2 regions of the Paenibacillus sp. YAE3 genome follow, and region 1 is predicted to be linked to the other one. Evidence: a T-box and tRNA genes for the amino acid it is inferred to sense, from the RefSeq annotation. Region 1 holds a T-box; the other holds one or more tRNA genes.

Region 1 (4,200 bases):
CTTCACGGGGAACGGCTTGACTTTTCGCATCCGTTTACGGGCGAGCGCATCGAAATCGCCGATCCTTGGCCAAGCGATATCCGGCAGCTCGAGCAAAAGCTGCTTGGCCCCACAATATAAAATGTCGGCGCAAACCGCCGGACGCGCGCAAAAATGGAATGCCCTCCTGTTTGGAGCATATAGATAAAATGAGTAACGATTTTTGGGGCTCATGCCGTGAGCAGGCTCACGGTTAGAAATATGCCGAAAGGAGGACATGATTCTAGTGTTTGACCAGTCCTACGGTTTGCGTTTTGATATTTATGAACGGATTCATTTGACGGAAGAATTGCCGGGCATCGCCGAGCTGGAAGAAGTGGAGCTCCTGCCCAATATCCAGGTCATCAGCCAGGATGAGCAGGTCGCGCTGCGCGGCCACCTGCTGCTTACGGGCTTGTACCGGGGGGACGGGGAGGAAGACGGGACGCAGCGGCTTGAGCATTTCATTCCCGTGGAGATTACGGTCCCTGCAAACCGCGTCACTTCGCTGGACGAAATATCGGTCGAAATCGAAAACTTCGACGTGGATCTTTTGTCCAAACGAAGCATGAACATTACCGGCGTCCTTTCGCTTCGCGGGATCGAGACGGCGGCGAGCGAACCGGAATCTTCATGGAATGCCGATGAATTTACCGTTGTACATGCGTCCGAGGATCCCGCGGAGGATCCGGTGCTTGCCGCTTTTTTGGAGGAAGGGGAGCTTGATGCCGATGAAGCGAAGGCCAGGGAACCGCACGATGAAGCAGCCGCGGACGAACAGGATGCGGAGGCATTTGCGACGGAAGGATTCGCTGCCGCTCCGAAGGCTGCGGGAAGCCCCGGCGATGCCGAAGCGGAGGCGGCTGAAAACGAACCGGCAGCCGTCAAGCGTCCTTCCGAAGAGGTGGCGCAGACGGAAGAAGAACCTGCGCTTGCCGCGTTACATACGGACAAGGAATCCGGGGAGCGCGGCGGAAAGGGCAAAAACCAGCCGAACGTTTGGCATTTCGAGCATGAAGACGAGTCGGAACTGCTGCATCCCGAAAAAACGGCGATCCAAGCGGATGAGGATACGGAAAAGGATCTCTACCTGACTTCCGTGGGTCAGGATCAGCCGTTTGAGCCTGCCTTCCCGTTCAGCGCTTTCCAAAGCGAGTCGGTTCCGCAGGAAGAAGCGCCGGATGAGCGGGAAATGCGGGTCGCGCTCGGCAGCAAGAAGGAAGCGGAGTCCGGCGAAAAAGAAGCGATCGGATTTTCTTCTTTGCTATCCTCCAGCCGCTCCCAGAATCAGCAGGAGCAGCAGGCTGCCCCGGAAGAGCCGAAAGCGGAGGAGGCGGAACGCGAGTCGTCCGCGAGCGATGATATTCAGTGGCAGAACCTCTTCCTCGGGAGCAGCACGGAGAAAAACCAATTCCGCAAGGTGCGCCTTTGCATCGTGCAGCGGGAAGAAACCCTGGAGACGATCGCAAATCGCTATCAGCTCACCGCCCGCGAAATTTTGCTGTATAACCGCCTGTCCGAGCAGACCGTCGAGGAAGGACAGATTCTCTACATTCCATAAATTCGCGTTGACGACGCCCGGTGCCCGAATAAGCGCCGGGCGGTTCTTTTTTTTGTGCCTTCGCCAAAGGAACCGGTTTAAGAAACGTACATATGCTAATAATAAACGTTATAACGCCGAATGACTTTAGGCAACGACGCCGGTTATGTTGACTAAAACCCGCAACCAAGTTATGATGAGTATATATTTTGTTCAAGAACGATGATCGGGAATAGTAGGATGACATGCCCTTCAGAGAGTGGAATTGCTGCGCTGAGAGATTCCGCAGGATGCTGTTTCAACCGAAGTCGCCCGGGAGTTGCCTGCTTGATCCCGTCCGCTTTTTGCGCCGGGTTAGGGCACGGCCGGCCGCAGCCGTTATCTGCATGAAGTGTCGCGTGCATGAAGGCATCCGTCCCGGAGGACGGCCGACGGAGAGATCTGGCGTAGAAGGTTGCCCATGGCGCGAAACAAAGGTGGTACCGCGAAAGAACAGCCTTTCGTCCTTTGAGGACGGAAGGCTTTTTTGTTTTTCTTGCTAAGGATTGCCAAAATCCCGAAGAAAGCTGATCTTGTGATGGAGGAGTTAGAAAATGACAGAGCAGGACAACAAATTAACGACGGAAATGCCGACGACTTACGATCCGAAGGCTGCCGAGCAAAAATGGTACAAATATTGGATCGACGGCGAATTCTTTAAGGCGGGACAGCGCAAAGACGCAAAGCCTTACACGATCGTGATTCCGCCGCCGAACGTCACGGGCATGCTGCATATCGGGCATGCGCTTGATTTTACGCTGCAGGACATTTTGATCCGCACCAAGCGGATGCAGGGATATGACGCGCTGTGGCTTCCGGGCTCGGACCATGCCGGCATCGCCACCCAGACGAAGGTGGAGCAGAAGCTGCGCGAGGAAGGCGTTACCCGTTATGACCTAGGCCGGGAGAAGTTCCTGGAAAAGGTATGGGAATGGAAGGAAAAATACGCCGAAACTATTCACGAGCAATGGGCGAAAATGGGCTTTTCCCTCGATTACTCCAGGGAGCGGTTCACGCTGGACGAGGGATTGTCCAAAGCGGTGCGCGAAGTTTTCGTCAAGCTGCATGAAAAAGGGCTCATTTACCGCGGCAAACGCATCATCAACTGGGATCCGGCCGCCCGTACGGCGCTGTCGGACATTGAAGTCGAATATAAAGAGGTTCAAGGACATCTCTATCATCTTGCCTATCCGCTGAAAGACGGCAGCGGGCATATCACGGTCGCGACGACGCGTCCGGAAACGATGCTGGGCGACACCGCCGTCGCGGTTCATCCGAAAGACGAACGTTACAAGGACATGATCGGCAAAATGCTCTTGCTGCCGATCGTGGGCCGCGAAATCCCGGTCATCGCCGACGAGTACGTCGACAAGGAATTCGGCAGCGGGGCCGTTAAAATTACGCCTGCCCACGACCCGAACGACTTCGAGGTCGGCCTGCGCCATAACCTGCCGCAAATTACGGTGATGGACGAGAAGGGCACGATGAACGACCAGGCCGGCAAATACGAAGGGCTTGACCGCAGCGAATGCCGCAAGCAAATCGTTCAGGACTTGAAGGAGCAGGGCGTTCTGATCCGGATCGAAGACCATGTCCATCAAGTCGGGCACAGCGAGCGCACCGGCGCCGTCGTAGAGCCGTATTTGTCCACGCAATGGTTCGTCAAAATGCAGCCGCTGGCCGAAGCGGCCATCGAAGCCCAGAAATCGGGCAAAGGTGTTAACTTCGTGCCCGAACGTTTCGAAAAAACCTTTTTGAACTGGATCGAAAACGTTCGCGACTGGTGCATTTCCCGCCAGCTCTGGTGGGGCCACCGCATTCCGGCTTGGTACTGCGACGACTGCGGCGAAGTTCACGTGGCCTATGAAGAGGTCGCTGCATGCTCCAAGTGCGGTTCCGCAAACCTCCATCAGGACGAAGACGTGCTTGATACCTGGTTCAGCTCCGGGCTGTGGCCGTTTTCGACGCTGGGCTGGCCGGACCAAACCGACGATTTGAAACGCTACTATCCGACGGACGTATTGGTGACCGGTTACGACATCATTTATTTCTGGGTAGCCCGGATGATCTTTACCGCGCTTGAATTCACCGGCGAAATTCCGTTCAAAGACGTGCTGATGCACGGACTGGTGCGCGATCCGGAAGGCAAAAAGATGTCCAAATCGCTCGGCAACGGCGTCGACCCGCTGGATGTCATCGAGAAGTACGGTGCGGACGCCATGCGCTACATGATTTCGACGGGCAGCACGCCGGGACAGGATTTGCGCTTCCGCTGGGAACGCGTCGAGCAGGCCCGGAACTTTGCCAACAAGATCTGGAACGCTTCGCGTTTCGCGCTTATGAACCTTGAAGGCTTCACGTACGGCGACATCGACATCAGCGGCAACCTGAGCACGGCCGACCGCTGGATTTTGCACCGTCTGAACGAAACTTCCCGGGACATCACGCGTCTAATAGATGCCTATGAATTTGGCGAAACCGGCCGCTTGCTGTATAACTTCATCTGGGATGACCTCTGCGACTGGTTTATCGAATTTTCCAAGCTGTCGTTGTATGGGGAGGACGAAGCGGCGAAAAAGACGACGCAATCGGTGCTTGCCTAT
Region 2 (4,200 bases), on a different contig from region 1:
ATCACATGCCTTGAGGATCTGTTCGAGGTCTGCCCCCTCGCGCCTGATCAGGCCTACGACATTTCCGAGCATATCCGGATCGAACTGATTCCGACCAAACATATCCCCGGCAAAAACAGCTATTCCCTGTTTATCAACGAACGGCTGTTTTACAGCGCGGATATGGTCTATGATCCCGGACTGCTGCAGCAGCTTGTCGAGCGGCGCGGCTGCCGCATGATTATGCACGACTGCCAGCTAGAAGGCCCGGGCGAAGTTCACACGACGCTTGACGAACTGATGAGGCTGCCTGAGCAAATCCGCAGCATGACCTATCTGATGCATTACGCGGACAACAAAGACGACTTCATCGGCAAAACCGGGGGCATGGCGTTTATCGAACAGGGGCGCATATACCCGGTTTAATCCGTCCCCTGCACGGCAAAAAGCCGGTACAAGCATATACCATGCTTGCACCGGCTTTTTTTAGCTTGCCGTCTTATTCAAAACGGGGTAAATTATCCAAATTGTTCGATGGATCGCCATCCGCGTCGCCGCGAATATACATTTCCCCGTCTCTTCCTTTAAACACGTTGACGCCGGCAATCGCTCCGGCTTTGACTTCCTGCAGCGCCTCATCGTATTTCAAGACGCGTCCGGTCGAAGTTTTGAAAGCAGTCAAATCGCCGTCGCCGTTTTTTTGCACGGCGATAAACGTTTCACGGCCTGGATTTCCCATGGTGATCCGCTCCTTTACGCGTGAGATGCCCCAAAATGCGGGCATGGTTTAGCATCTCCCGGCAATGAAGCCTTTATTCGCCTTACAGCGTTTTTTTCATGCGGACATGGGGAATGCCGGCATCGTCGAAGGGCTCTTTGGAAATCGTCTCGTAACCGAGCTTGGCGTAAAAACCTTCGGCTTGGCATTGCGCGTCCAAAAGGGCATAGGCAAGCCCCAGCTCGCGCGCGCGGTTTTCGAGCGCCATCAGCAGAATGCGGCCATAGCCTCCTTGACGATGCTCCTTAAGCACGGCGATCCGCTGCATTTTAGCCGTTTCGTTGTTGTAGTAAATCAAACGCCCCGTGGCGACGTAGTCCCCGTTTTCATCCTGCACCAACAGATGGTGCACGTTGTCGCTGATCGTATCGAACTCGTCGACTTCAAGGTCCAGGGGAACGTTTTGTTCTTCGACGAATACCTTTTTCCGGATGTCCAGTCCCTGCTGCAGCAGTTCCGGCGTCGTTACAGTGATGATTTCGGCAGCCATGATGAAACCTCTCTTTCGTCTTTCGTTGTGTCCGTTTTACCGCTTCCATTGCCAAAAACACGGTTCGATTATTATACAAAAAAATGAATTTCATGTATAGTGGAGGTATATCGCGGAGAGGAGCCGGATGGGCCATATGGGAATGGGATTTACGATCTTTCTTTGCGCAGTCATGTCGGCCGTGCTGATCTATTCTTTTATTTATGTGACAAAAAAGGGCTATTCCCGCAAATGGGATGAAGAATAAAAAAGAGGCAGCGGCCGCTGCCTCTTTTGCCTGCTGCCGCATGACTACGGGGGCGTTATTTCTCCCTTGGAATACACGTCTTCCGGAACCGAAGGGTCGTAGATATCTATCATGACCGGAGAGTCATCGCCGCGATCCGCGCTGGACTGAAACGCCGAACAGCCCGACAGCAGCACGATCAGACAGCAGCCCAAAATTTTGTACCGCCATGTTTTTGGCATGAGAGGCCACTCCTTTAGCCGGTTTTTACTGAGTTATTTAACCTTTTTGCCCGTTTCGAAACGCCCATCGCTGGACCACGGGCTTTGTCATCAGTTTTCCCGGGTTTTGCCATGATCTATTCATGGATTTCAATCATATGAAAATTTTATTTCGCGATGCATGTTTTGAAAAAAAGTTGTTGACACTCCTCTTCTTCCCTGGTAATATATAAATTGTTCTTCGATACGATCTGCTAGCTCAGCTGGGAGAGCACCATCTTGACAGGGTGGGGGTCAGTGGTTCGAGCCCACTGCAGATCATCTCCAGAAGCCTTGGTATACCAAGGCTTCTTTTATTTTGTCCTCAGGAATATGCCCACTGTAAAACCTGCATTGGGGAGCGGAATGAGCCCCTTCCATATAAAACTAGCAACTCTTATTTTTTTGCGGAAATATTGATACATAGTATTTTTATAACGAGCGAAACTATTAAAATTTCATATAATATACCATCTTTGAAAAGGAGGTATATTTGTATGTCCATTCAAAATTCGCTGTGCTCAAGGTTCGCAAGCATTTTAGGCGGGACGGCGGAAGTCGCAAATGGCGTTTGTACCGTAACAAGAGTTCGCAGCAACCTTCAACCGTTGATTCAAGGGAGAAGAACAAAATCGGTTCTGGCCATCGCTGCTTTTTTCTCGTTTGAAGACCTGGACAGCCGCGGAAATGCGCTCAATTTGGGTGAAACCGTTATTTTGCAGGAAGAAATTAATCCGTTCGTCTCCGCACTCCGCCAGCGCGGAATTGAAGTCACAGCGATACACAATCACTGGCTGTTAACGAACCCCGTACTCATGTTCATCCATTTCAAGTCCATTGAGCCGCCGCTTGTCTTCGCCCAGAAATCGGCCGAAGCGTTTCGGGTGCTGACCACCAGAACGATACGGCCAAGCAGATCCAGTGGCGAACATCGCTCTAATGGATCAAGCCAAGGAAGCTTATCCAGCGGCAGAATCTATGGCACAAACAGACCTAAACGGTCCGGCGTTCAAAGCAGAACAAGAACCACTCAAAGACCACGCGTCGCCAATCGAAGTCTGGTCACGAAAAAACCTCGTGTGATGAACAGAGCTTTAAGATCCAAAAAGCGGTTTTCATGATACCAAATGAAGGTATGGATTATCGGTTCACTAAGCAAAATCTTAAAATGCACCATTGAAGGAAGTGCTTCTGGCAAGCACTTCTTTTTCCTTTCCTCTGTTTTTTGGTATAACTATTTGTTCCTTCTTGCGTTTTATATGCAAAGGAGTGATTCGTATGTCTTGGATATTGTGGGGGGTTATCATGATCACATGCGGCATGTTTACGATCAAAAGACCGGATACGAGATGGTTCGGCGGATTCGGCGATCCCTACGCAACCGATAAACGGTTATGGTTTACGCGTTTGCATGGAATATTAACGTTAATTGCGGGTGTATTTCTCATTGTGTATGCTTTATGTAAAATCCTATTTTCAACCGCATAAATGTGTTCCGTCTTCGAGGTCGGCAAAACCAAAAGGACCGGCAATCTGGCCGGCCCCTTCGCTTGAATCCTTCTATTTTTTCTCGACGATGCGGTTTTCCGTTTTCGGACTGATCACTTTGACCTTCTCCAAATATTCTTCCACGACATCATAGAACGTATATCCGGTGTTCAGCACTTCATCTTTTTTCAGCATCGAATATCCGTCCCCGCCCGACGTAATGAAGTCGTTTGTCGCCACGGTGTACGTTTTGTTCGGGTCAAGCGGCTGGCCTCCAATTTTCACTTCCAGGACGCGCTCCCCTACCGGCTTCGTCACGTCGTAGACGTAGGACAATCCGCCGACCTGCAGGAAGGAGCCCGGAAGATCGTCTTTTTTCTCCACGCCTTTGACCGATACCTCAAGCGCCGCTTTGATGTCGGCCCCCGTCGCTTTGACCACCGTCAACGTGTTCGGGAACGGAAGGATCGAATACAGGTCCTTTTTCGTCAAGTCCCCGGCTTTTTTGCTGGCGCGGATGCCGCCGCCGTTGACCAAAGCCACGTCGGCTTCGTGCCCTTTGATCGTTTTGGTCTTCTCAATGATCGCGTCGGCGATGAAGTTGCCCAAATTCGTCTCGACCGCGCGCACCTCGGTTCTTTCGCCGTGAAGATCGACTTCGGTTTTCCCGATGACCACGTTCATCGCATCGTCAACCTTTTTCACGACCTCCTGAACCAGCTTCTCGATTTCGGGATCGGCTTTGACGCTTTCGTCGTATTCGACCAATCCGCCGCTGAATCCGACCAAATCTTTATTATAATAGTATAAGTCCACGCGTCCCAGCGATTTTCCGTATTCCCAGTCCTGCACGATGTAGGTGCCGTTTACCTTTTCGGGCGTACGGAGCGGCGTATGGGAATGCCCGCCGATGATCAGGTCGATGCCCGACACGTTTTTCGCGATTTCTCTGTCTTTTTCAACGCCGATATGCGATACG

Evidence for each region. The T-box of region 1 lies ahead of AC27KL_RS12940 (valine--tRNA ligase). A T-box ahead of a tRNA ligase gene usually reads a tRNA of that ligase, here a tRNA-Val.
Region 2: it has a tRNA-Val gene. The T-box ahead of AC27KL_RS12940 (valine--tRNA ligase) is inferred to sense a tRNA for this amino acid. The anticodon was not compared.

What each region holds. Positions count from the first base shown of each region.
Region 1 covers NZ_BAAIYF010000006.1:31,120-35,319, reverse strand. The annotation lists gene AC27KL_RS12950 (RluA family pseudouridine synthase) at 1-120, shown strand, start outside; gene AC27KL_RS12945 (LysM peptidoglycan-binding domain-containing protein) at 257-1,579, shown strand; T-box leader at 1,772-2,069, shown strand; gene AC27KL_RS12940 (valine--tRNA ligase) at 2,152-4,200, shown strand, end outside.
Region 2 covers NZ_BAAIYF010000008.1:119,296-123,495, forward strand. The annotation lists gene AC27KL_RS16740 (MBL fold metallo-hydrolase) at 1-405, shown strand, start outside; gene AC27KL_RS16745 (DUF3892 domain-containing protein) at 479-718, opposite strand; gene AC27KL_RS16750 (GNAT family N-acetyltransferase) at 801-1,247, opposite strand; gene AC27KL_RS16755 (hypothetical protein) at 1,539-1,715, opposite strand; tRNA gene AC27KL_RS16760 (tRNA-Val) at 1,943-2,015, shown strand; gene AC27KL_RS16765 (DUF1259 domain-containing protein) at 2,231-2,854, shown strand; gene AC27KL_RS16770 (bifunctional metallophosphatase/5'-nucleotidase) at 3,294-4,200, opposite strand, start outside.